Regions from separate parts of the Microbacterium sp. BDGP8 genome, predicted to be linked through region 1. Evidence: predicted binding sites of a transcription regulator. Region 1 holds the regulator's gene; each other region holds the start of a gene.
What was found. Region 1 encodes HrcA, which represses chaperone genes, less so after heat shock. Its sites were predicted from a motif close to TTNGCACTCGNNNNNNNCGAGTGCNAA; they were not measured.

Region 1 (5,341 bases):
CCGAGGCACCGGCGCGCGCGATGATCTTCGACTCCGTCTACGATGCCTACCGCGGCGTCGTCACCTACGTCCGTATGGTCGACGGCAAGCTCGAACCGCGCGAGCGCATCCAGATGATGTCGACGCGCGCGACGCACGAGCTGCTCGAGATCGGCGTGTCGAGCCCCGAGCCGATCCCCACGAAGGGACTCGGCGTCGGCGAGGTCGGCTACCTGATCACGGGTGTGAAGGACGTCCGCCAGTCCAAGGTGGGCGACACGATCACCAACCACCGCAAGCCGGCGTCCGAGGCGCTGCCCGGATACACCGACCCCAAGCCGATGGTGTTCTCCGGCATCTACCCGATCGACGGCAGCGACTACGGCGACCTGCGCGAGGCTCTCGACAAGCTCAAGCTGTCGGACGCGTCGCTCCAGTACGAGCCGGAGACCTCGGTCGCGCTCGGATTCGGATTCCGCTGCGGCTTCCTCGGGCTGCTCCACCTCGAGATCATCACCGAGCGCCTGTCGCGCGAGTTCGGCCTCGACCTCATCACGACGGCACCGTCGGTGACCTACGAGGTCGCGACCGACACGGGCGAGACCGTCGTGGTGACCAACCCCAGCGAGTACCCCGACGGCCGCGTCGCCGAGGTGTCCGAGCCGGTCGTGAAGGTCGGCATCCTCGCCCCGAAGGACTACGTGGGCACGGTCATGGAGCTCTGCCAGTCGCGCCGCGGCACTCTCCTCGGCATGGACTACCTGAGCGAGGACCGCGTCGAGCTGCGCTACAACATGCCGCTCGGCGAGATCGTCTTCGACTTCTTCGACCACCTCAAGTCGCGCACGCAGGGATACGCGAGCCTTGACTACGAGCCCGCCGGGTCGCAGACCGCCGACCTGGTGAAGGTCGACATCCTCCTGCAGGGTGAGAAGGTCGACGCGTTCAGCTCGATCGTCCACCGCGAGAAGGCCTACGCCTACGGCACGATGATGACCGAGCGCCTGCGCAAGCTCATCCCGCGCCAGCAGTTCGAAGTGCCGATCCAGGCCGCCATCGGCGCACGTATCATCGCCCGCGAGAACATCCGCGCGATTCGCAAGGACGTCCTCGCCAAGTGCTACGGCGGTGACATCACGCGTAAGCGCAAGCTCCTCGAGAAGCAGAAAGAGGGCAAGAAGCGCATGAAGATGGTGGGTCGCGTCGAGGTGCCGCAGGAGGCGTTCATCGCCGCGCTGTCGGGCGACGTCGAAGGCAAGGACAAGAAGTAGCCCCACGGGGAGCAACGAGGAGACCCATGCATCAGCGACGCGGGACCTTCCGGGACGAGACCGTCGACTACGCGGCGGTCGGCGCGACACGCGCGCACGACCTCATGGCGTATCCGCCCGAACACAGCATCCCCGCGGAGGACGCATGGCGGATCGGCAGCGGGCAGGCTCGCTTCGACACCGCCGCCGACCTCCTCATGTCGTGGGCAGCGCTCCGTGGGGCGGGTTTGCGCGTCGCGGATGTTCGGCCCGCATCGGGACCGATGTACACCGGCGTCGCGTTCGACGACCAGGGAAACGCCGTCGCGCCCAGCAGCATGGAACACGAGCAGCGCTTCGCGGCGGACGGCACCCCCTACGTCGGAGCCGGCACCACGCTTCAGGTGCACGGGCGTGTGTCGGGGCTGAATGCGGATGCGGAGCTCCGCGTGATCTTCGTCGACGAGGAGCCCCGCCGGGTCGCGTTCGCTCTCGGGACCGTCGGCGGTTCCGTCGTGAGCGGCGAGGAGTCCTTCCTCCTCGAATGGCGCGACAACGATGAGGTCTGGTTCGTCGTGCGGGCGTTCGATCGGCCGACGGCATTGGCTTACCGCATGCTCAAGAGTCTCGTCCGCCGCCGCCGCCGGATGCTGTTCCAGGGCTACCTCCGCGCGATCTCGCCGCTGTACGCGACGCCTGAGGCCTGATGGGCGCGGCACTGCCGATCGGTGATCCGGTGCCGGTCGGCGGGACGCTGCCGGACGACCTCGTCATCGACCCCGACGTCCCGTTCGGGGTGTACCTGCACGTTCCGTTCTGCCGGGTGCGGTGCGGCTACTGCGACTTCAACACCTACACCGCCACAGAGCTGCGTGGCGCGCGGCAAGATGCCTACGCCGACGAGGTGCTGCGCGAGATCGCCCTCTCGGCCGATGTGATGGACGAGCGCGGCCCCCGGCGTCCGGCGCAGACGGTGTTCTTCGGCGGCGGCACTCCCACGTTGCTTCCGGCCGGGGACCTCGCTCGGATGCTGAGCGGAGTGCGGGACACGTTCGGCATCGCCGCCGGCGCGGAGGTCACCGTCGAGGCGAACCCCGACACGATGAACCCTCGGGTCGCCGACGAGCTGGCGGCGGCGGGCGTGACGCGCCTGTCGATCGGCATGCAGTCCGCGGTTCCGCACGTGCTCGCAGCGCTCGACCGAACGCACGATCCCGCCAGCGTCGCCACCGCCGTGGCTGCCGCGCGCGGGGCTGGACTCGACGTCTCGGTCGACCTGATCTACGGAGCGCCGGGGGAGAGCCTCGACGACTGGCGGCGCTCGGTCGACACCGCGGTGGCGCTCGAACCCGACCATGTGTCCGCCTATGCGCTGATCATCGAGGAGGGCACCCGTCTCGAGCGTCAGATCCGCCGCGGTGAGGTGGCCGCGCCCGACGACGATCTCCAGGCCGACATGTACGAACTGGCCGATGACCGTCTCGCCGCCGCCGGCTTCTCCTGGTACGAGGTCTCGAACTGGGCCCGGTCGACCGACCAGCGCTCGCGCCACAATCTCGCCTACTGGCGCGGAACCGACTGGTGGGGTTACGGGCCGGGCGCGCACAGTCACATCGCGGGCCTCCGCTGGTGGAACGTGAAACACCCGGCGGCATATGCTCAGCGGCTCTCCGCGGGCGAGTCTCCCGCCGCAGGCCGCGAGCGCCCGGATGCCGAGGCCCGACGGCTCGAGTCCGTCCTGCTGCGATCACGCATCGTGGATGGGCTCGCCGTCGATGAGCTCGCGAACGACTCGCGCCGTGCCGTCGCATCGCTCATCGCCGACGGGCTCATCGAAGGCGCCGACGCCGTCCGCGGTCGGGTCGTCCTGACTCGCCGCGGACGCCTCATGGCCGATGCGGTCGTACGGGCGCTCACCGAGTGATCCCGGGCGGCGACCCGCCTCGCCCACGCGGTAGAATTGGCACTCGCAGACATCGAGTGCCAAACAGGAGGTGACGGACATGGTCTCAGAGCGCGGACTGCAGGTGCTGCGGGCGATCGTGCAGGACTATGTCGACACCCGCGAGCCCGTGGGAAGCAAGTCGATCGTCGAGCGCCACGCCTTCGGCGTCTCGGCTGCCACGATCCGCAACGACATGGCGCTCCTCGAGGACGAGGAGCTCATCGCCGCGCCCCACACGTCATCCGGACGCGTGCCGACTGATAAGGGCTACCGCGTCTTCGTCGACCATCTGGCAGGCCTTCGCCCCCTGAGCGCCGCCCAGCGCTCGGCCATCACGACCTTCCTCGACGGCCCTACCGACCTCGACGACCTGCTCGTGCGGACGGTTCGTGCGCTCACCCAGCTGACGGGCCAGGTCGCAATGGTGCAGTACCCCTCCTTCGCGCGCGCGCAGGTCTCGCACCTCGAATTGGTCGACCTCGGCGGCGGACGACTCGTCGTCATCGTCGTCACCGACACCGGCCGTGTCTCCCAGCGGGTGGGCGTGGTACGCACCCTCCTCGACGAAGCGCAATTCGCCGTAGCCAAGGCGACGCTGCGCGCCGCTGTCACCGGCGTCGCCGTGCGAGACGCCGTCACCGCGGTGTCGGCGCTCGCGGAGAGCGAGTCGGTCGGCGACCCGATCGGCGATGCGGTGCGCGAGATCGCCCGCATCCTGGTCGAAGAGCTCGAGACGTTCCGGCAGGACCGCCTAGTCATGGCCGGCACCGCCACGCTCGCGCGGCGAGAGGCGGATTTCCGCGGCAGTATCTATCCGCTGCTCGAAGCCATCGAGGAGCAGGTGACGCTGCTTCGGCTCATGGGCGAGATGGTCGCCGACGACCGCGGCGTCGCAGCGCGAATCGGCCGCGAGAACGAGGCGTACGGGCTCTCCGAAGCTTCGGTCGTCACGAGCGACTACGACGTCCCGGGCTCGCATGCACGCGTCGGCCTCATGGGACCGACGCGCATGGACTACCCGACGAACCTCGCGACGGTCCGCGCCGTCGCGCACTACCTCAGCCGGCTTCTCGACGAAGACGAGAAGTCCCGCTGACCCACCCCACCCACGCCCGAACGGGCGGAAAGGCGATCCGTGGCTGACCACTACGAGGTCCTGGGCGTTGCGCGCGACGCGTCGCCCGACGAGATCAAGAAGGCGTACCGACGCCTGGCACGAGAACTGCACCCCGACGTCAACCCGGGAGAGGATGCGTCCGAGCGATTCAAGCTCGTCACGCATGCTTACGACGTCCTCAGCGATCCGGAGCAGCGTCAGCGCTACGACATGGGCGGTGACTCCGCCGGCGGCTTCGGCGGCGCCGCGGGCTTCGGCGGATTCAGCGACATCTTCGAGACCTTCTTCGGCGGCGGCGCCGGAGGCGGCGGTCGCGCCGGGCGTCCGCGCTCCCGGCGCGAACGCGGACAGGATGCGCTCGTCCGGGTCACCCTCGAGCTCGGCGACGTCGTCTTCGGCGTGCATCGCGACATCGAGGTCGACACCGCGGTGCTCTGCGACACCTGCCAGGGCTCGTGCTGCCAGCCGGGAACGCAGCCGGTCACCTGCGACGTCTGCCACGGCGCGGGCAACGTGCAGCGCACCGTCCGCAGCCTGCTGGGCAACGTCGTGACGTCGCAGCCCTGCAACGTCTGCCAGGGTTACGGCACGACGATCCCGTACCCGTGCACGACCTGCCAGGGGCAGGGACGCGTCCGGGCTCGCCGCACCGTCTCGCTCGACATCCCCGCAGGTGTCGAGACCGGGTTGCGCCTGCAGCTCCCCGGATCCGGCGAGGTCGGTCCCGCCGGCGGCCCCAACGGCGATCTGTACCTCGAGGTCACGGTCGCTCCGCACGACGTGTTCAGCCGCGAGGGCGACGATCTGCTCGCCACGCTCGAGGTGTCGATGCCCGACGCCGTCCTCGGCACCAGCACCACGATCGAGTCGCTCGACGGTCCGGTCGAGCTCGAGCTGCGCCCCGGCGTCCAGTCCGGCGACGTCCTCACCGTCAAGGGTCGCGGCATCACGCCGCTTCGCGGCTCGACGCGCGGCGACCTGCGTGTCGGCGTTCACGTCGTCACCCCGACGCGTCTGGATGCCAAGGAGCGGGCCCTCATCGAGGAGCTG
Region 2 (5,341 bases), 450 kb from region 1:
GACCCGTCGCGGGTCCGGCGAGACTGCCGGCCCGGCATGACGACGACCTGCGCGATGGGAATGCCGACCGCGCGGCAGACGGCGTCGAGTTGGTCGATCGTGAAGACCTTCTTGGCAGCGAGCACCCGCGACAATTGCGAGGCCGACATGCCCGCTTGGGCGGCGACGTCGGTCTGGCGCAGTCCGCGGCGTGCGATCTCGGTGGCGAGCAGACTCGCCACATGACGACTGAGCGGGCCGGCTTCCGGGGTCTTTCCTGAGGGCACGTGCCCAGTTTGGCGGAGTTGTCGGCATTCTGCCGCTCGGCTGCATCATCCGTCACACTCGTCCGCTCCGCGGTCGTTCTGCGGCGCCTTGGACACGGCGATGTCGACGGCTCCGCTGCCGGGCCACCGCCGCCGGCCGGGCATGACGACGACCTGCCCGATGGGGATGCCGACGGCGCGGCACACCGCGTCGAGCTGATCGATCGTGAAGACCTTCTTCGCGGCGAGGACGCGCGACAGCTGCGAGGCCGACATGCCGGCCTGGGCGGCGACATCGGTCTGACGCAGTCCGCGACGAGCGATCTCAGCGGCGAGCAGATTCGCGACATGACGGCTGAGCGAGCCGGGTTCCGGTGTTCTTCCTGTGGGCACGTGCCAAGTTTGGCTGAACTATTGCCATGTGGCAAGGGCGTCAATAGTGTTGCCATATGGCAGACGGCTTGCTAAGCGCTCGAGTGGCTCGGTCCATCCGCGCGGTTCTCGCGGATGAGCGGTTGACGCAGGAATGGCTGGCAGAGGCGAGCGGGATCCCGATGCGAACGCTCGCCCGCCGCTTGCACGTTCGGCAGCCATCGGCGATGTCGATCGAGGAGCTGGCGCGGATCTCGGCAGCGCTCGACGTCGACATCGCCGACCTCCTCGACGAGCGTCGTCTGTCGGCCCGCAGGCTCCGATCCCGCTCGCAGCCTCCGACCTGAGGGCGATTCAGGGCATCGGGCTCAGAAACGACTCGCCGTCGATCGACTTGCGGCGCCCGGAGTCGCGGTCTGCGGGCTTACCGCCGACATAGAGCCAGCCGAGTAGCTCTTCGCGCTTGCCGAGCTTGTGCGCCTTCGCGACCGCCTTGGATCGCGTCGCGCCGCCCGTGCGCCAGAACACGCCCCACCCGGCCTCGTCGAGAAGCAGGCTCAGCATGTGAGCGACGCCCGATGCCACGGCCTCCTGCTCCCACCGCGGGACCTTGCTCTTCTTGCTGTAGCTGGCGACGACCGCGATGAGCAGCGGGGCGCGCATCGGCTTCGTCGAGACACCGCGTTTGCCCTCGGCCTTGTTCAGCGCACGGCCCAGCCGCGTCCGCCCGTCGCCTCGGATCTCGATGAGCCGCCACGGACGCAACGACGAGTGGTCGGCGACCCGCCCCGCGGCCGAGACCAGTCGCACGAGCTCCTCGTGCGAGGGTGCTTCGTCGGTGACCTTCGACCACGACCGGCGTGCGCCGGCGGCCTCGAAGGCTCCGGTCACTTCTCCTGCTCGGGAGTGAACGACAGCGACAGCGAGTTCATGCAGTAGCGGTCTCCAGTGGGCGTGCCGAAACCGTCGGGGAAGACGTGCCCCAGGTGCGAACCGCAGTTCGCGCAGCGCACTTCCGTGCGCACCATGCCGTGCGAGCGGTCCTCGATCAGCTCGACGGCCTCGGGGCGCACCGACTCGTAGAAGCTCGGCCAACCGCAGTGCGAGTCGAACTTCGTTCCGCTCTGGAACAGCTCGGCGCCGCAGGCGGCGCAGGTGTACAGGCCCGCGCGGCTCTCGTCGAGCAGCTCCCCGGTCCACGCGCGCTCGGTGCCGGCCTGCCGCAGCACCGCGTACTGCTCAGGGGTGAGCTCCTCGCGCCACTGCTCGTCGGTCTTGTTCACGGAATAGGTCATGTCTGCTCCTTCGCCTCGTCCTATTCAACTCGACGTTGCGGGTCGATGTTCCCTGAGAATGGCTTCATGTCCGACGAGTTCGCCGCCGTGATCGAGCGCTACCGACGCTTCGCCGTCTACGAGGCACCCGGGCGATCGGATCTCTACGCGGCATGGGCGCGGCGCGTCGTCGAAGACCGCGACCTGCAGCAGGTGCTGTCGCGGCTTCCCGCGAACCGGCGCCAGCCGCCGCTCGTGTTCGCGGTCTGCCGCCTGCTCGGTTCCGGCGACGTGGATTCGTCGTCGTGGGCATCGTGGGTGCTCGATCATGCCGACGCCGTCGTCTCGGAGACCCTCGTCCGCTCGGTGCAGACGAACGAGCCGCTCCGCTGCGCGGCGCTTCTTCCGACGCTGTCGCGCGTCTCGGGGCCTATCGCGCTGCTCGAGATCGGAGCGAGTGCCGGGTTGTGCCTGTATCCCGACCGCTACTCGTATCGGTACCGGGGTGACGACCGCGAGACGCGCCTCGACCCGCCCGCGGGGGCAGCCGTGGTCGAGCTGCCGAGCGAGGTGAGGGGGGTGCGGATGCCGCGCGTGCGGCATCCCGAGATCGTCTGGCGCGCCGGCATCGATCTCGCCCCGTTGGACGTGCGCGATCCCCGCGACGTCGACTGGCTGACGCGCCTGGTGTGGCCGGGCGAGAGCGGGCGGGCGGAGCGCATCCGAGCGGCGGCGGCTGTCGCGGCATCCGACCCGCCCCTTCTGTTCGCCGGCGACGCGTACGACCTTCTTCCGGACGTGGCAGCGCTCGCCCCGGCCGACGCGACGCTCGTGATCACCACGCCCGGGGTGCTCGTGCACATCCCGCGGGAACGACGCGCGGGCGTGGTCACGCGTGCGCGCGGACTGGGGCGCTGGCTGACGATCGACGAGCCCGCCACCCATGACGGCTGGGCAGGCGGTGCTCCCTCCGGCTGGCGCGACGGCTTCGCGGTCGCCCTCGACGGGGAGATCGACGCTGCGGCCGACCCGCTCGGGCGATGGTGGGAGTGGCGTCCCGGCTCCGAGCGCGCGCGGTCGTAGCGTGGAGACGTGGCACTTTCCGAACGCGACCGCTCGATCCTCGATTTCGAGGCGCGTTGGGGTGCTCACAGCGGCGCGAAAGAAGAGGCCGTTCGCGAAGAGCTCTCGCTGAGCCCTGCGCGGTACTACCAGCTGCTCGGGCGGATCATCGAGTCGGTCGACGCGGTGTCGCACGACCCCCTGCTCGTGCACCGCCTGCGGCGCATGCGTGCGGCGGCCGAGCGCTCGCGCGCCGACCGCGCGGCCATGTGACGCGAAGCTTCGGCAGATAGCATTCCTCCGTGCCGACAACGACATACCCGAAAGACCGCTTCGACGAGCTGCCCGCCGACACCACCCGCGTCGGCGCCCACCGGGCCGAGAACCCCCGGCTGCGTGCCGGCGTGCTCCTGGTCTGGGCTGCCGTCGCGGTCCTCGTCCTGGTGGCGGCGGGCGTCCTCGGCACGATGATCGTCACCGGTCGCATCGGGCTGTTCCCGGCGGCGCCCACGGCGACGTCCGTGGTCGAGGCTCCCGTCGAGGCCGATCCGGTCGTCGACACCTCGTATCCCGTCCTGATCCTCAACGCGACGTCGGAGCGCGGACTGGCGACCGCCCTCCGCGACACCGTCGTCGGTGCCGGATGGAACTCGGATGTCGTCGACGCGGGTGACGCCAGCACTCATGACTTCGCGACGACCACGATCTTCTACGTCCATGCGGAGGACGAGGGTGCCGCGCGGGGCCTCGCCCAAGTGATCGGCGGAGCGGACGTGGAGATGAGCGAGGCCTATGCAGGCCCGGACGGCGCGGACGGGGAGCCCAGCAAGCAGCTCACCGTGGTCGTCGGCGAGGACCGCGCGGGCGGTGGCGGCGAGGGCTGACGACCGGGCGTGTTTCACGCTCGTGAAATTCTCGATGCGGCCGTGTCAACAGTGACCGGAAGCGCCGGATCCGGCGGAACGCCCTGCATACGATGACGCTGTCGCACAGCATCAGGAGATTCGCATGACACAGGGCACCGTCAAGTGGTTCAACGCCGAGAAGGGTTTCGGCTTCATCACCGTGAACGAAGGGCAGGACGTCTTCGTCCACTACTCCAACATCGAGATGAGCGGCTTCCGCGTGCTCGAAGAGGGGCAGGCGGTCGAGTTCACCGTGGGGACGGGGCAGAAGGGTCCGCAAGCGGAATCGGTGCGCGTCGTCGCCTGAATCGCAACACTCCACGGAGCGCACCGCCATCGCGGTGCGCTCCGTCGTTTCCCCGGGTCGCGTCACCGGCCACGCGGCTTGCACTCCCCATGGGCGAGTGCCAGAATGGCTTTAGCACTCACGTTCATCGAGTGCTAAAGACTGTTCTCCACCGTCCGGGAGGGACGACACACACATGGCAAAGATCATCGCTTTCGACGAGGAGGCCCGCCGCGGCCTCGAGCGCGGCCTGAACACGCTGGCCGACGCCGTCAAGGTGACGCTCGGCCCGCGCGGTCGCAACGTCGTGCTCGAAAAGAAGTGGGGCGCCCCCACCATCACGAACGATGGCGTCTCGATCGCCAAGGAGATCGAGCTCGACGACCCGTACGAGAAGATCGGTGCGGAGCTCGTCAAGGAGGTCGCCAAGAAGACCGACGACGTCGCCGGTGACGGAACGACCACCGCGACCGTCCTCGCTCAGGCGCTCGTCCGCGAAGGCCTGCGCAACGTCGCAGCCGGCGCCGACCCCATCTCGCTCAAGAAGGGCATCGAGAAGGCCGTCAAGGCCATCACCGACCAGCTCCTCGCTGACGCCAAGGAGGTCGAGTCGAAGGAGCAGATCGCTGCCACCGCTTCGATCTCGGCTGCTGACGCCTCGATCGGCGAGCTGATCGCCGAGGCCATCGACAAGGTCGGCAAGGAGGGCGTCGTCACCGTCGAGGAGTCGAACACCTTCGGCACCGAGCTCGAGCTCACCGAGGGCATGCGCTTCGACAAGGGTTACATCAACCCCTACTTCGTCACGGACCCGGAGCGCCAGGAGGCCGTCTTCGAGGACCCGTACATCCTCATCGCGAACCAGAAGATCTCGAACATCAAGGACCTTCTGCCCATCGTCGACAAGGTGATCCAGGAGGGCAAGGAGCTCCTCATCATCGCCGAGGACGTCGAGGGCGAGGCTCTCGCGACGCTGGTCCTCAACAAGATCCGCGGCATCTTCAAGTCGGCTGCCGTCAAGGCTCCCGGCTTCGGCGACCGTCGCAAGGCTCAGCTGCAGGACATCGCGATCCTCACCGGCGGCCAGGTCATCACCGAAGAGGTGGGCCTCAAGCTCGAGAACGCCACCGTCGACCTGCTCGGCCGTGCGCGCAAGGTCATCATCACGAAGGACGAGACCACGATCGTCGAGGGTGC
Region 3 (5,341 bases), 1.1 Mb from region 1:
CTGAAGGATCGGCGCGACGAACTGCAGCAGGCCAATCACCGTGAGGCTGCTGCGACGGGCGCCGGCGGCGAAGAACAGCAGGGGCACGGCGGTGACGATCCCGGCGAGGGTCACCAGCGCGGTGTGGCCGGGGCTGACCGAGCCGAAAACGAGCCCGCCGGTGACCGCAACGATGATCGCCTGCACGATCGCGACGGGCGCCAGCCAGAGCGACTCGAGGGTCAGGCCGCTCACGGCGTCGACCGAGGGCCCGATCTGCTTCTTGACCAGTCCGTAGGTGCCGAAGCTCGCGGCGAGGGTCAGGGCGATCCACGGGAAGGCCCCGTAGCCGATGACGATGACGCCGACCGCGACGGCGGCGATGCCGATCGCGACCCACTGGGCCACTCGCAGCCGCTCCTTCAGGACGAGGACGCCGAGGAGCACCGTGACGATCGGGTTGATGAAGTACCCGAGGCTCCCCTCGATCACGTGCCCCGTGAGGGTGCTGATGAGGAAGACCTGCCAGTTCACGTAGATGAGCAGCCCCGCCACGATGGTCCACAGCACCAGGCGCGGCGTGCGCAGGATCGCGATCAGCTTGCCCCAGGCCCGGAGCACCGTGAGGAGGATCGCGCAGAACACCAGCGAGAACAGGATGCGCCACGACACGACCTCGAACGGCCCCATCGGGGCGAGCGTGAGGAAGTAGAGGGGCATGAAGCCCCAGAGCACGTAGGCCGAGAAAGCGTAGATCCCGCCGAGCGAGCGTTCACGGGCGGGATCGAGGGGTGTCACGAGCCAAGCATAGGACGGTCATGACACGGCGAGGTCACGACGGACTGCCATCCGCCGCCGCACGCCTGCCATGACGAAGGCCCGGATGCGATGCACCCGGGCCTTCGTGGAAGAGCTCTGCGTCAGCGGACGACGACGGCGAGGACGTCGCGGGCCGAGAGCACGAGGAACTCGTCAGCGCCGAACTTGACCTCGGTTCCGCCGTACTTGCTGTAGATCACGCGGTCGCCGACGGCGACGTCGAGCGGAACACGGTTGCCGTTGTCATCGATGCGGCCGGGGCCGACCGCCACGACCTCGCCCTCCTGGGGCTTCTCCTTGGCGGTGTCGGGGATGACCAGACCACTCGCAGTGGTCTGCTCGGCCTCGACCTGCTTGATGACGATGCGGTCCTCGAGCGGCTTGATGGAAACCGACACGGTCTACCTCTTTCTTCGACAAGACTTGTTGGCAATCTCACCCTGAGAGTGCCAACTCCGAGTCTAGGGGGACGTTGGCACTCACGCAACGCGAGTGCCAACACCCCTGAACCGGCCGCACCGCCCCGCGTAGGCTGTCGTGGTGGATCACGCCGAGCTCTCCGCGTTGCTGACCCCCGAGGGACTCCGTCTGGTCGACGCCCTCCGGATCTCGTCTACGGCGGATGCCGCGTCGGCCGTGTCGCGGCTGCGACGCGAGGGCCTTTCCCCCGACCTCGTGTCGGCCGTCGTCGGGCAAGCCCGGCTGCGCGAGCGCGCGCGGGCGAAGTTCGGTCCGTTCGCCGATCGGATGCTGTTCACCCGGGCCGGCCTCGAGCAGGCTACGCGTCTCGTTGTCGCCGCCCGCCACGCCGGCAGGTTCCGCGATGCCGGCATCGCCCGCGTCGCCGACCTCGGCTGCGGCATCGGCGGCGACGCCCTGGGGTTCGCCGGCATCGGACTCGAGGTCCTGGCCGTCGACGCAGACGAGATCACGGCCGCCCTGGCCGCCTACAACCTCGCCCCGTTCGGTGCAGCCGCTCGCGTGCGCCACGGGCGGGCGGAGGAGACCGATCTCGACGGCGTCGATGCCGTCTGGCTCGACCCCGCTCGCCGCACCTCGGGCCACAGCGAGACGCGGCGCATCGCGGCATCCGACTACACGCCGTCGCTCGAGTGGGCCTTCGACCTCGCAGGTCGGATGCCGACGGGCATCAAGCTCGGCCCTGCGTTCGACCGCGACGACCTTCCCACCGACGGCGAGGCGCAGTGGATCAGCGCGGACGGCTCGACGATCGAGCTCGTCCTCTGGTCGGGCGCTCTCGCTCGCCCGGGCGTCCGGCGGTCCGCCCTCGTGATCCGCGGCGATCGTGCCGCCGAGCTCACCGCCGCCGATGATGCTTCGGACGTCGATCCGCGCGATCTGGGCGCCTACCTGCACGAGCCAGACGGCGCCGTCATCCGCGCTCGGCTGATCGGCGACGTGGCCCGCTCACTCGACGCGGGGATGCTCGCCGGCGGCACGGCGTACATGACCTCCGACACGGGGCGTACCAGCGCGTTCGCGACGACGTTCCGGGTGCGCGAGGTCCTGCCGCTGAAGACCCGCGAGATCGACGCCGCGCTCAAGCGCGCAGGGATCGGCATCCTGGAGATCAAGAAACGCGGGGTCGACATCGATCCTGCGCAGTTCCGCAAGAAGCTGAGCCTGTCGGGGAGCGCGTCGGCGACCCTCCTCCTCACGCGCGTCGGAGACCGCCGGGTGGCCGTCCTCGCCGACCGCGTCGAGGACGGTGAGGGCCGCCCCGGCGACGGGGCTCAGTCCAGCAGCCCGGCCTGAGCCGCCGCCCAGACGAGCCAGCCCGCGCTGTAGAGGATCGACAACGCGGCGAGGCCGAGCGCCCACACCGCGACCCCGCGACGCTCCCACGGTCGGCGCAGCGCCAGCACCGCCATGACGACCGCTGCGATACCCAGCGGGAACGCCCACCCGACGAACAGCGACAGTAGGAGCGCCACGATCGCCAGGGCCAGCGCCCACGCCCCCGACCGCGGCAGGATCTCGGGCGCCGGGGCCCACTCGACGCGCGGCTGCGACGCAGCGGGCTCGGCGCGCGGGCCGACCTCGGGGCTGCTCAGCAGCGGTGTCGGCTGCGTGAACTCGCGCTGGAACCCACCGCGGTGCTCGCCCGGCAGCCTCGCGGCCTCGGGAGCCGACGCGACGTCATCCGTCGGCGCTGCCACGGCGGGGCGCCGACTGCGCCGACGGTCATCGCTCACCCGCGTACCTGAATCTCGGTGACCGGAAGCGTCGAGTCGGCGCCGAACGAGAGGGTCGACGGGTCGGCGCCCGAGGAGATGAGCTCGGCGGCGAGCGCAGCGATCATCGCCCCGTTGTCGGTGCACAGGCTCAGCGGCGGGATGCGCACCGCGACGCCCGCGGCGGCGGCTCGTTCGAGCGCGACCTCGCGCAGCCGGCGATTGGCGATCACGCCGCCGCCGAGGAGCAGCCGTGGCACGCCGTGCTGCGCGCACGCGTCGAGCGCCTTGGTCACGAGGACGTCGACGACTGCTTCGCGGAAGGATGCCGCGACGTCGGCGACGGGCACGGTCTCGCCCGCCGCCTCGCGCTGCTCGATCCAGCGCGCTACGGCGGTCTTCAGCCCGGAGAAGGAGAAGTCGTACCGGTGCGCGGCCAGGTCGGACGCTCGGGAGAGTCCGCGCGGGAATCGGATGGCGTCGGGGTCGCCGCTGGCTGCGGCGCGGTCGATCTCGGGGCCTCCGGGGTAGGGCAGACCGAGGATGCGGGCGATCTTGTCGAAGGCCTCGCCGGCGGCGTCATCCATCGTCTCGCCGAGCATCTCGACGTCGGAGACCAGATCGCGGACGAGGAGGAGCGAGGTGTGTCCGCCGCTGACCAGGAGGGCGACGGTCGGGTACTCGACGTCGTCACCGGTCAGGATGTCGGCCGCGATGTGACCGACCAGATGGTTGACCGCGTAGAGCGGCTTCCCGAGCGACACGGCGAGGGCCTTCGCAGCCCCGACGCCGACCATGAGCGCGCCGGCCAGCCCTGGGCCGCTCGTGACGGCGACCGCGTCGAGCTCCTGCAGCGAGACGCCCGCTTCGGCCACGGCGGCCTCGATCGCCGGCTGGAGCGCCTCGAGGTGGGCGCGCGCGGCGACCTCGGGCACGACGCCGCCGTAACGGGCATGCTCGGCCATCGAGCTCGCGATCGTGTTCGACAGCAGCGTGCGCCCGCGGACGATGCCGATGCCGGTCTCGTCGCAGCTGGTCTCGATCCCCAGCACGAGGGGTTCGGAGCGGGTCAGGTCGGTGGTCATCGGTCGGTCCCTCCCTCACCGCGGAGGTTCAGCTGCATGATGATCGCGTCGACGTCGTCGGGCTGGTAGTACCGCGGACGGCGGGCGATCTCGACGAACCCCTCCGAGACGTAGAGGGCCTGGGCGACGGGGTTGTCGGCGCGCACCTCGAGGAAGAGCTCGCGAGCGCCGCGGTCGCGGGCTTCGGCGACGAGCGCCCGCAGCAGGGTTCGGCCGCGACCGGTGCCGCGCCGAGACGGTTCGAGGGCGATGGTCTGGATGTCGGCGTCATCCGCGCCCCGCACCGACCGGACACCGCCGTAACCGACGACGCGATCGTCCTCGACGTCGACGAGGTAGCGCCCGTGCGGCGAGGCGAGCTCTGCGGACATGGCGGTGCGGCTCCACGCATCGGTGGGGAACGACGCCTGCTCGAGCGCCATGATCGCGTCGAGGTCGTCACCGGTCGCGGTCCGCAGGCTCACGTGCCCACCTTCTTCGGTCCGGCCGGCACCGTCACGTCCGGGGCGCGGAGGTACAGGGGCTCGGCGGCCGACGCGTCGGCGGCGCCCGCCGACAGCCGTTCGGCCGCGATCCGGGCGAGGGCTGCGGCACTGATGGATGTCGTCTCCGGCAGCTCCGAGGCGGGAGCTCCGAACAGGGCGAGGGGCTCGGTCGACGCGCGCGGCACGAGATGCGCGTCGGTGAGGCGCACCGGCATCCCCCGTTCGACGCGATAGATCGAGACGGCGACCTCGCGACGGCGGGCATCGGTCACGATCGCGACCGGCTCGCCCTCGACGGGAGCCGCGCCGGCGGTGGCGTACGCGGGATCGACGTGTGCGCGCGCCGCCGCATCGTGGCTCGCGACCGCGATCAGGGGGACGCCGCGCCCGAGGGCGAACGCCCGTGCGGCCGCGATCCCGACCCGCAGTCCCGTGAACGGACCCGGCCCCATGCCCGCGGCGACGGCCGTGATCTCGACGGGGTCGACCCCCGCTTCGTGGAAGACGCGCACGAGCAGATCGCCGATGACCTCGGCGTGACCGCGGGGGTCGCGGCTGACGACCTCGGCGCGGACACGGCCCGCGGGGTCGACGATCGCGACGGCCGTGCCGATCGAGGTGTCGATGCCCAGAATCACGTCACCCAGGGTAGCCCGGGCCGTGCGGCCTCGCGCTCAGGGGCGCCGCGTGACCGTCACGAGGCGCGGGGCCGCGTCGGCCATCTCCGCTGCCGCCGGGCCGCTCGTGCCGCAGGCGTTGTCGAGCCCGGTGCCGCTCC
Region 4 (5,341 bases), 980 kb from region 1:
TGCGTGCTGCCCGTGCTTTCGTCGTCAGGCTGGAGGCCGCGGGGCGGCTTCCCGAGGTCGCACGGGTCGGTTGCGTGCTGTACGGGTCGCTCGGAGCGACCGGGATCGGGCACGGCACGCCCGACGCCGTGGTCGCAGGGCTACAGGGTCATGCGCCCGAGACCGTCGATCCCGACGTGGTTCGCGGCGCGTGGACCGAATGGGTCGACGGGTCGCCCCTGGTGCTCGCGGGGTGGCACGCGGTGCCGTTCTCGCGGAGCGACGTGACCTTCGAACCGCGGACGCGGCTTCCGGAGCATCCCAACGCGATGACCCTGAGCGCGTGGGACGCCGCGGGCGATCTCGTCGCGTCGGAAACGTATCTCTCGGTCGGGGGCGGCTTCATCCGACGCGCAGGCGAAGCCGCCGAGGCGGGCGGACGGCGCGGAGGTTCGGGCGCTGTCGCCTGGCCGTACCGCTTCAGCACCGCGGCGGAGCTGCTCGAGCTGTGCGAGCGCGAGCAGATGAGCATCGCCGGCCTCGCGCGCCGCAACGAGGAGGCACTCCGGCCGGAGGCCGAGGTCGCTGCCGGGCTCGACGCGATCTGGGATGCCATGGCGGGGTGCGTCGAGGCGGGGCTTCGAGCCGACGGCACCTTGCCGGGGATGCTGCGCGTGCGGCGCCGGGCGGGGGCGATGCGGGCGCAGCTCGAACAGGCGGAGGCGGCCGGCGGGCGTGAGCTGCCGGGGGAGTGGCTCGGTGCTTTCGCGCTCGCCGTCAACGAGGAGAACGCGTCGGGTGGACGCGTGGTCACCGCACCCACCAACGGTGCCGCAGGAATCCTTCCGGCGGTGGCTATGTACTGGTGGCGGTTCGCGGCGGAGTCGCGGCTCGCGTCGGAGGATCTGGATCGGCGCCGCGGCGTCAGGCGGTTCCTGTTGACCGCGACAGCTCTGGGGTCGCTGTTCAAGGCGAACGCGTCCATCTCGGGTGCGGAGGGCGGCTGCCAGGCCGAGGTCGGATCTGCGTGCGCAATGGCTGCGGGAGGCCTGACGGCCGTCATGGGCGGCAACAGCGCGCAGATCGAGAATGCGGCGGAGATCGCGATGGAGCACCACCTCGGGCTCACGTGCGACCCGGTCGGTGGCCTCGTGCAGATCCCGTGCATCGAGCGCAACGCGATCGCGGCGTCGACGGCGGTCACCGTGGCGCGACTCGCGTTGCGGGGTGACGGGCAGCATTACGTGTCGCTGGATGCCGTCGTCGAGACGATGCGCCAGACCGGGATCGACATGTCGCACAAGTACAAGGAGACGAGCGAGGGCGGTCTCGCGGTGAACGTCGTCGAGTGCTGAGAGGCCCTTCCGCGCCCCATCTTCGGGGCGCTGTTCGCCGTGCGAGAACCCTTGGCACTCGATGGGGGAGAGTGCTAATCTGGATGCAGTTGAGCCCATATGGCTCAACTTTCAGATCTCAACACGAAGCATCAGAGAAGGGAAAGATCGATGGCTACTTATGACCCGTTCCGCGACCTCGACCGCATCGCCTCGAGCCTCTTCGACACGCGCCGTGGCCCCCGTCGCATGCCGATGGACCTCTACCGTGACGGCGACCACTACGTGATGACCGCCGACCTGCCGGGCATCGACCCGGGCTCGGTCGACATCGACGTCGACGGCCAGCTGCTGACCATCCGCGCCGAGCGCACGCTCGCGAGCGGTGACGGAGTGAAGTGGATCACGCGCGAGCGTGAAGCCGCGAGCTTCCTGCGTCAGCTGAACCTCGGCCAGGGCGTCGACACGGAAGGCATCGCCGCGACCTACAACAACGGCGTCCTGACTGTGACCATCCCGGTCAGCGAGAAGGCCAAGCCGCGCAAGGTCGAGGTCACGACCGACGCAGCCGCGCCGGTGGTGCCGATCGAGAACTGATCGCGCAGATCCGCGTTCGCACGACGGGCGGCCGCAGCTCTTTCGGGGGCGGCGGCCGCCCTTTCGCGTATATCCCCCAGCGCCCGCGACCGATTCGAAGGCGCGCGATGCGCGCGCCCGACTGCGTGGCTGCAGCACTCAGAAGGGTGGCGGTTCGTCCGGCGGTGGTCCGCCGCGTGTCGCATCCGGTGGCGGGTCCGTGGTGGCGATGGTGAAGCAGACGGCCGGTATGGGTACGTCTTCGCGGTAGACCCGGCCGAGGGGTGAGGTCCATTCCAGGACCCCGCCGCCGATCTGCCTGACCTCCCACTTCGTGAATTGCTTCATCGAGTGGTGTCGTTGGCAGAGGTGGGCGAGGTTGAAGATGTGGGTGTGCCCGCCGAGGGCGTGATCGATCGTGTGGTCGATCTCGCAGCGGATCGCGGCTCTGCGGCATCCGGGGAACCGGCAGTGCTGGTCGCGCGCCATCAGGAGCTTCTTCATCGAAGCCGTGGGCCGGTAGGTGTCGATCTCGACCGGGGTGCGGGTGACGGGGGCGATGAAGAGCCGGTCCCACTCGCTGACCTGCCCGGCGAGCTCGCGTGCCGTGTCGGCATCGATCAGCGCAGCGCCCACGGCTTCGGCGGGGTTCTCGTCACGCCCCATCAACGTCTCGGCGGTGACCGCGACCTGAACGCGCGCTCGGATCGCCCCGAGCCCACCAGCCCGGTCGGCCCCGTAGGTCGGGTCGACCACGGGCGCCCCACCGAGCACCAGGTCACCGAGGATGTCGGCGCGCAGCTGATCCATCGTCCTCGTGTCGGCGGGCTTACCCGACCCAGCGGCATCCGCCCCGGCACCTTCCGCCCCGTCGCCCTCCGCCCGGGCGTCCTTCACGGACTGCCCCATCTGCGTCAGCCGGTCGAGCATCCCGGCGGCGATGACCGTCGGAAGGTTCGCGACGAGATTCGACATCCCATCCGACCCGTGGAACACCCGTACGCACCGCTCCGCCGCGGCGGTCTTGTGCCGGTCGGTGAACGTCTGCGGATGCAACCGGGCCGCCAACGCATCCAGCGCACCCCGCACCCGCGACGGCACGTCCCGCTCGCACACCGCGATCGCGGCTTCCGCGAACGAATCCCGCACCTCATTCGGAAGCCCCGCACCGACCCGCACGACCACATTCACGTGGCCACGTTCGATCCGCCGCTGCACCCACGCCTCGAACACCGCGGGATAGTCGTCGATGACGGTCATCGCATGGTCGATCTCACCCTGCAGCCGCCGATCCGTCAACCGCGCCATCCCGGCCGCTTCGGCCGCGACTGAACGCAACTCCATGTCCGACGCCATACCCCGCACCCCGTCGCGGCGCGCGTCGTGCAGGGCGGCGTGACCCAGGTCGGCCAGCGCCCGGGTGCGAGCGATGTCAGCGGCGTGAGAGAGGTCAAGGGCCTCCGCGTACCTCGCAAAAGCGAGCGCTTGCGACGGCGTGACGTCGTCGCGTCGCGCCTCGCCGCCCCCGTCACTCGCCGTCATGTTCCCATTGTGACGGCGGGTACGACATCCGAGTCGAACATATGTTCGGTTATCGAAAGTCAGGGCACCGTCCCGCCGGGGGAGGAATCGACATCGCGAGACGCCGCGCGACCCGCAACCCCGACCGCGGTCGTCAGGACAGACGTCGCAGCTTCGTCGTCAGCTGCTCGAGCTGCTCGAGCTCTTCGGTCGACAGCACCGACATCCGTTCGGCGATGGAGCGGCCGTGGGCGGCGGCGAGTCGACGAAACGCCGACATCCCCTCCGGCGTCGCCGTGAGCATTGCGCCGCGGCCATCCGTCGGGTCGCCGCACTTGGTGATGAGGCCGCGCGCGACCATCCGATCGACCAGGCGCGAGACGCTCGGCTGGCTGATGAGCATGTTCGCGGTGACGTCTCGCAGGCGAGCGCGATGGCCCGAGCCTCGCGCGACCGTCAGGAGCACGTCGTACTCGGCCTGGGTCAGCTCATCGCCGGCGAAGTCATTGCTGATGTCGTCGAAGATCTCGTGCTGCGCGCGGAAGAGGCTCTCCCACGCGGCAACGGCGCGACGACGATCGTTCATGGCGACAACTTTACTGCCCGCCTAAGCTGGTCGGCATGATGCGTCGCACCCGGGCGGCACTCGCGATCGTGGTCCTCGTGCTGATCACGGGCCTTTTCGGGCTGGCGGTCCCTGCCGCGGCATCCGCCGACGAATCCGCCGATCTCGACGCCTTCGTCTTCGATTCGCTCGCCGTGGACTACACCCTCAGTCGCGACGAGGACGGCACGGCCAGGATGCGGGTCGTCGAGACCTTCGTCGCCGATTTCGCCCAGTCCGATCAGAACCGAGGCATGCGCCGCCTTCTGCCCGAGACCTACAACGGGCAGCCGCTGCATCCGGAACTCATCTCGGTCACCGACGAGAACGGCGATGCCCGTCCCGTCGAGACCGACAGCGAGGACGGCACCCTCGGCATCCTGACGCGCGGGCCCGAGTACCTGCACGGGCCGAACACCTTCGTCTTCACCTACGACCTCGAGAATGTCGTGTGGGACTTCCCGGACACCGGGCTCGAGTTCTACTGGGACGTCAACGGCACCGACTGGAATCAGCCGTTCCGGCAGGTGACGGCCACCTTGCGGGTCGACCCCGCTATCGCGGACGCCCTCGCCGGCCGGCAGGCCTGCTATGTCGGCGAGCAGGACAGCACCACGCCGTGTCCCGAGATCGTCGCCTCACCGGACGGAACCGCGATCACCGCCTCGGCGACCGACCTCGCGCCGCACGAGACGCTCACTTTCGCCGTCGGGTTCGAGGAGGGCACGTTCGAGGTGTACGACACCGGGTTCCTGGCGTCGCCGCTCGGATGGCTCCAGTCCGGGTCGACGGCGCTGCTCGCCGGCGCCACCGGCTGGGCGCTGCGCAATCGCCGGCGGTACCTCCGCGACGAGCCCGGGCGCCCGACGGTCATCGCCGAGTACGCGCCACCGCGCCGCATCGATGCGATCGACGCGGCGGTGCTGTTGCAGAAGACGTCGAAGGCGATTCCCGCCGAGGTCCTCGAGCTGGCGCTGGTGGGCGCCATCCGCATCGTCGACGATGGGAAGAGCCGCTGGGGACGTGCGAAGCTGCAGGCGGAGCTCGTCGACCCTCGGGCCGCAGACGAGAACGGGCGCAGACTCCTGCGCGGCATGTTCCCGCATCACCGTCGTGGCGAGGTCTACCGCTTCGGCTCCTCCGACACCCGGCTGTCCACCGAGACCCAGCGGGCGCTGAAGATGGCCAAAGACAGTCTCCGCGGTCGCGGCATGTACAAGCCCGTGCCGGCGGGAGTGCGTGGCTGGCCCGTCGCCGCGTGGGCCATCGCGGCGGGTCTGGTCATCCTGTTCGGTGCGCTCGCGCTGAACGCTTACGTCCACCCCGC

Region 2: a site for HrcA is predicted at 4,277-4,303, ahead of groL (chaperonin GroEL). Genes of this name have one in related genera too.
Region 3: a site for HrcA is predicted at 1,271-1,297, ahead of groES (co-chaperone GroES). Genes of this name have one in related genera too.
Region 4: a site for HrcA is predicted at 1,386-1,412, ahead of P6897_RS03425 (Hsp20/alpha crystallin family protein). Genes of this name have one in related genera too.

What each region holds. Positions count from the first base shown of each region.
Region 1 is NZ_CP120712.1:1,710,425-1,715,765, forward strand. Features, by position in the region: gene lepA (translation elongation factor 4) at 1-1,250, shown strand, start outside; gene P6897_RS08315 (DUF1990 family protein) at 1,277-1,936, shown strand; gene hemW (radical SAM family heme chaperone HemW) at 1,936-3,153, shown strand; gene hrcA (heat-inducible transcriptional repressor HrcA) at 3,233-4,270, shown strand; gene dnaJ (molecular chaperone DnaJ) at 4,310-5,341, shown strand, end outside.
Region 2 is NZ_CP120712.1:2,164,539-2,169,879, reverse strand. Features, by position in the region: gene P6897_RS10460 (helix-turn-helix transcriptional regulator) at 1-266, opposite strand, end outside; gene P6897_RS10455 (helix-turn-helix transcriptional regulator) at 312-638, opposite strand; gene P6897_RS10450 (helix-turn-helix transcriptional regulator) at 695-964, shown strand; gene P6897_RS10445 (nitroreductase family protein) at 972-1,508, opposite strand; gene msrB (peptide-methionine (R)-S-oxide reductase MsrB) at 1,505-1,912, opposite strand; gene P6897_RS10435 (DUF2332 domain-containing protein) at 1,979-2,974, shown strand; gene P6897_RS10430 (DUF3263 domain-containing protein) at 2,984-3,226, shown strand; gene P6897_RS10425 (LytR C-terminal domain-containing protein) at 3,256-3,837, shown strand; gene P6897_RS10420 (cold-shock protein) at 3,962-4,165, shown strand; gene groL (chaperonin GroEL) at 4,341-5,341, shown strand, end outside.
Region 3 is NZ_CP120712.1:2,791,849-2,797,189, forward strand. Features, by position in the region: gene rarD (EamA family transporter RarD) at 1-777, opposite strand, end outside; gene groES (co-chaperone GroES) at 900-1,196, opposite strand; gene P6897_RS13485 (class I SAM-dependent methyltransferase) at 1,339-2,574, shown strand; gene P6897_RS13490 (hypothetical protein) at 2,553-3,014, opposite strand; gene tsaD (tRNA (adenosine(37)-N6)-threonylcarbamoyltransferase complex transferase subunit TsaD) at 3,011-4,078, opposite strand; gene rimI (ribosomal protein S18-alanine N-acetyltransferase) at 4,075-4,542, opposite strand; gene tsaB (tRNA (adenosine(37)-N6)-threonylcarbamoyltransferase complex dimerization subunit type 1 TsaB) at 4,539-5,201, opposite strand; gene tsaE (tRNA (adenosine(37)-N6)-threonylcarbamoyltransferase complex ATPase subunit type 1 TsaE) at 5,238-5,341, opposite strand, start outside.
Region 4 is NZ_CP120712.1:725,608-730,948, forward strand. Features, by position in the region: gene P6897_RS03420 (L-serine ammonia-lyase) at 1-1,334, shown strand, start outside; gene P6897_RS03425 (Hsp20/alpha crystallin family protein) at 1,485-1,910, shown strand; gene P6897_RS03430 (HNH endonuclease signature motif containing protein) at 2,049-3,431, opposite strand; gene P6897_RS03435 (MarR family transcriptional regulator) at 3,565-3,996, opposite strand; gene P6897_RS03440 (DUF2207 domain-containing protein) at 4,032-5,341, shown strand, end outside.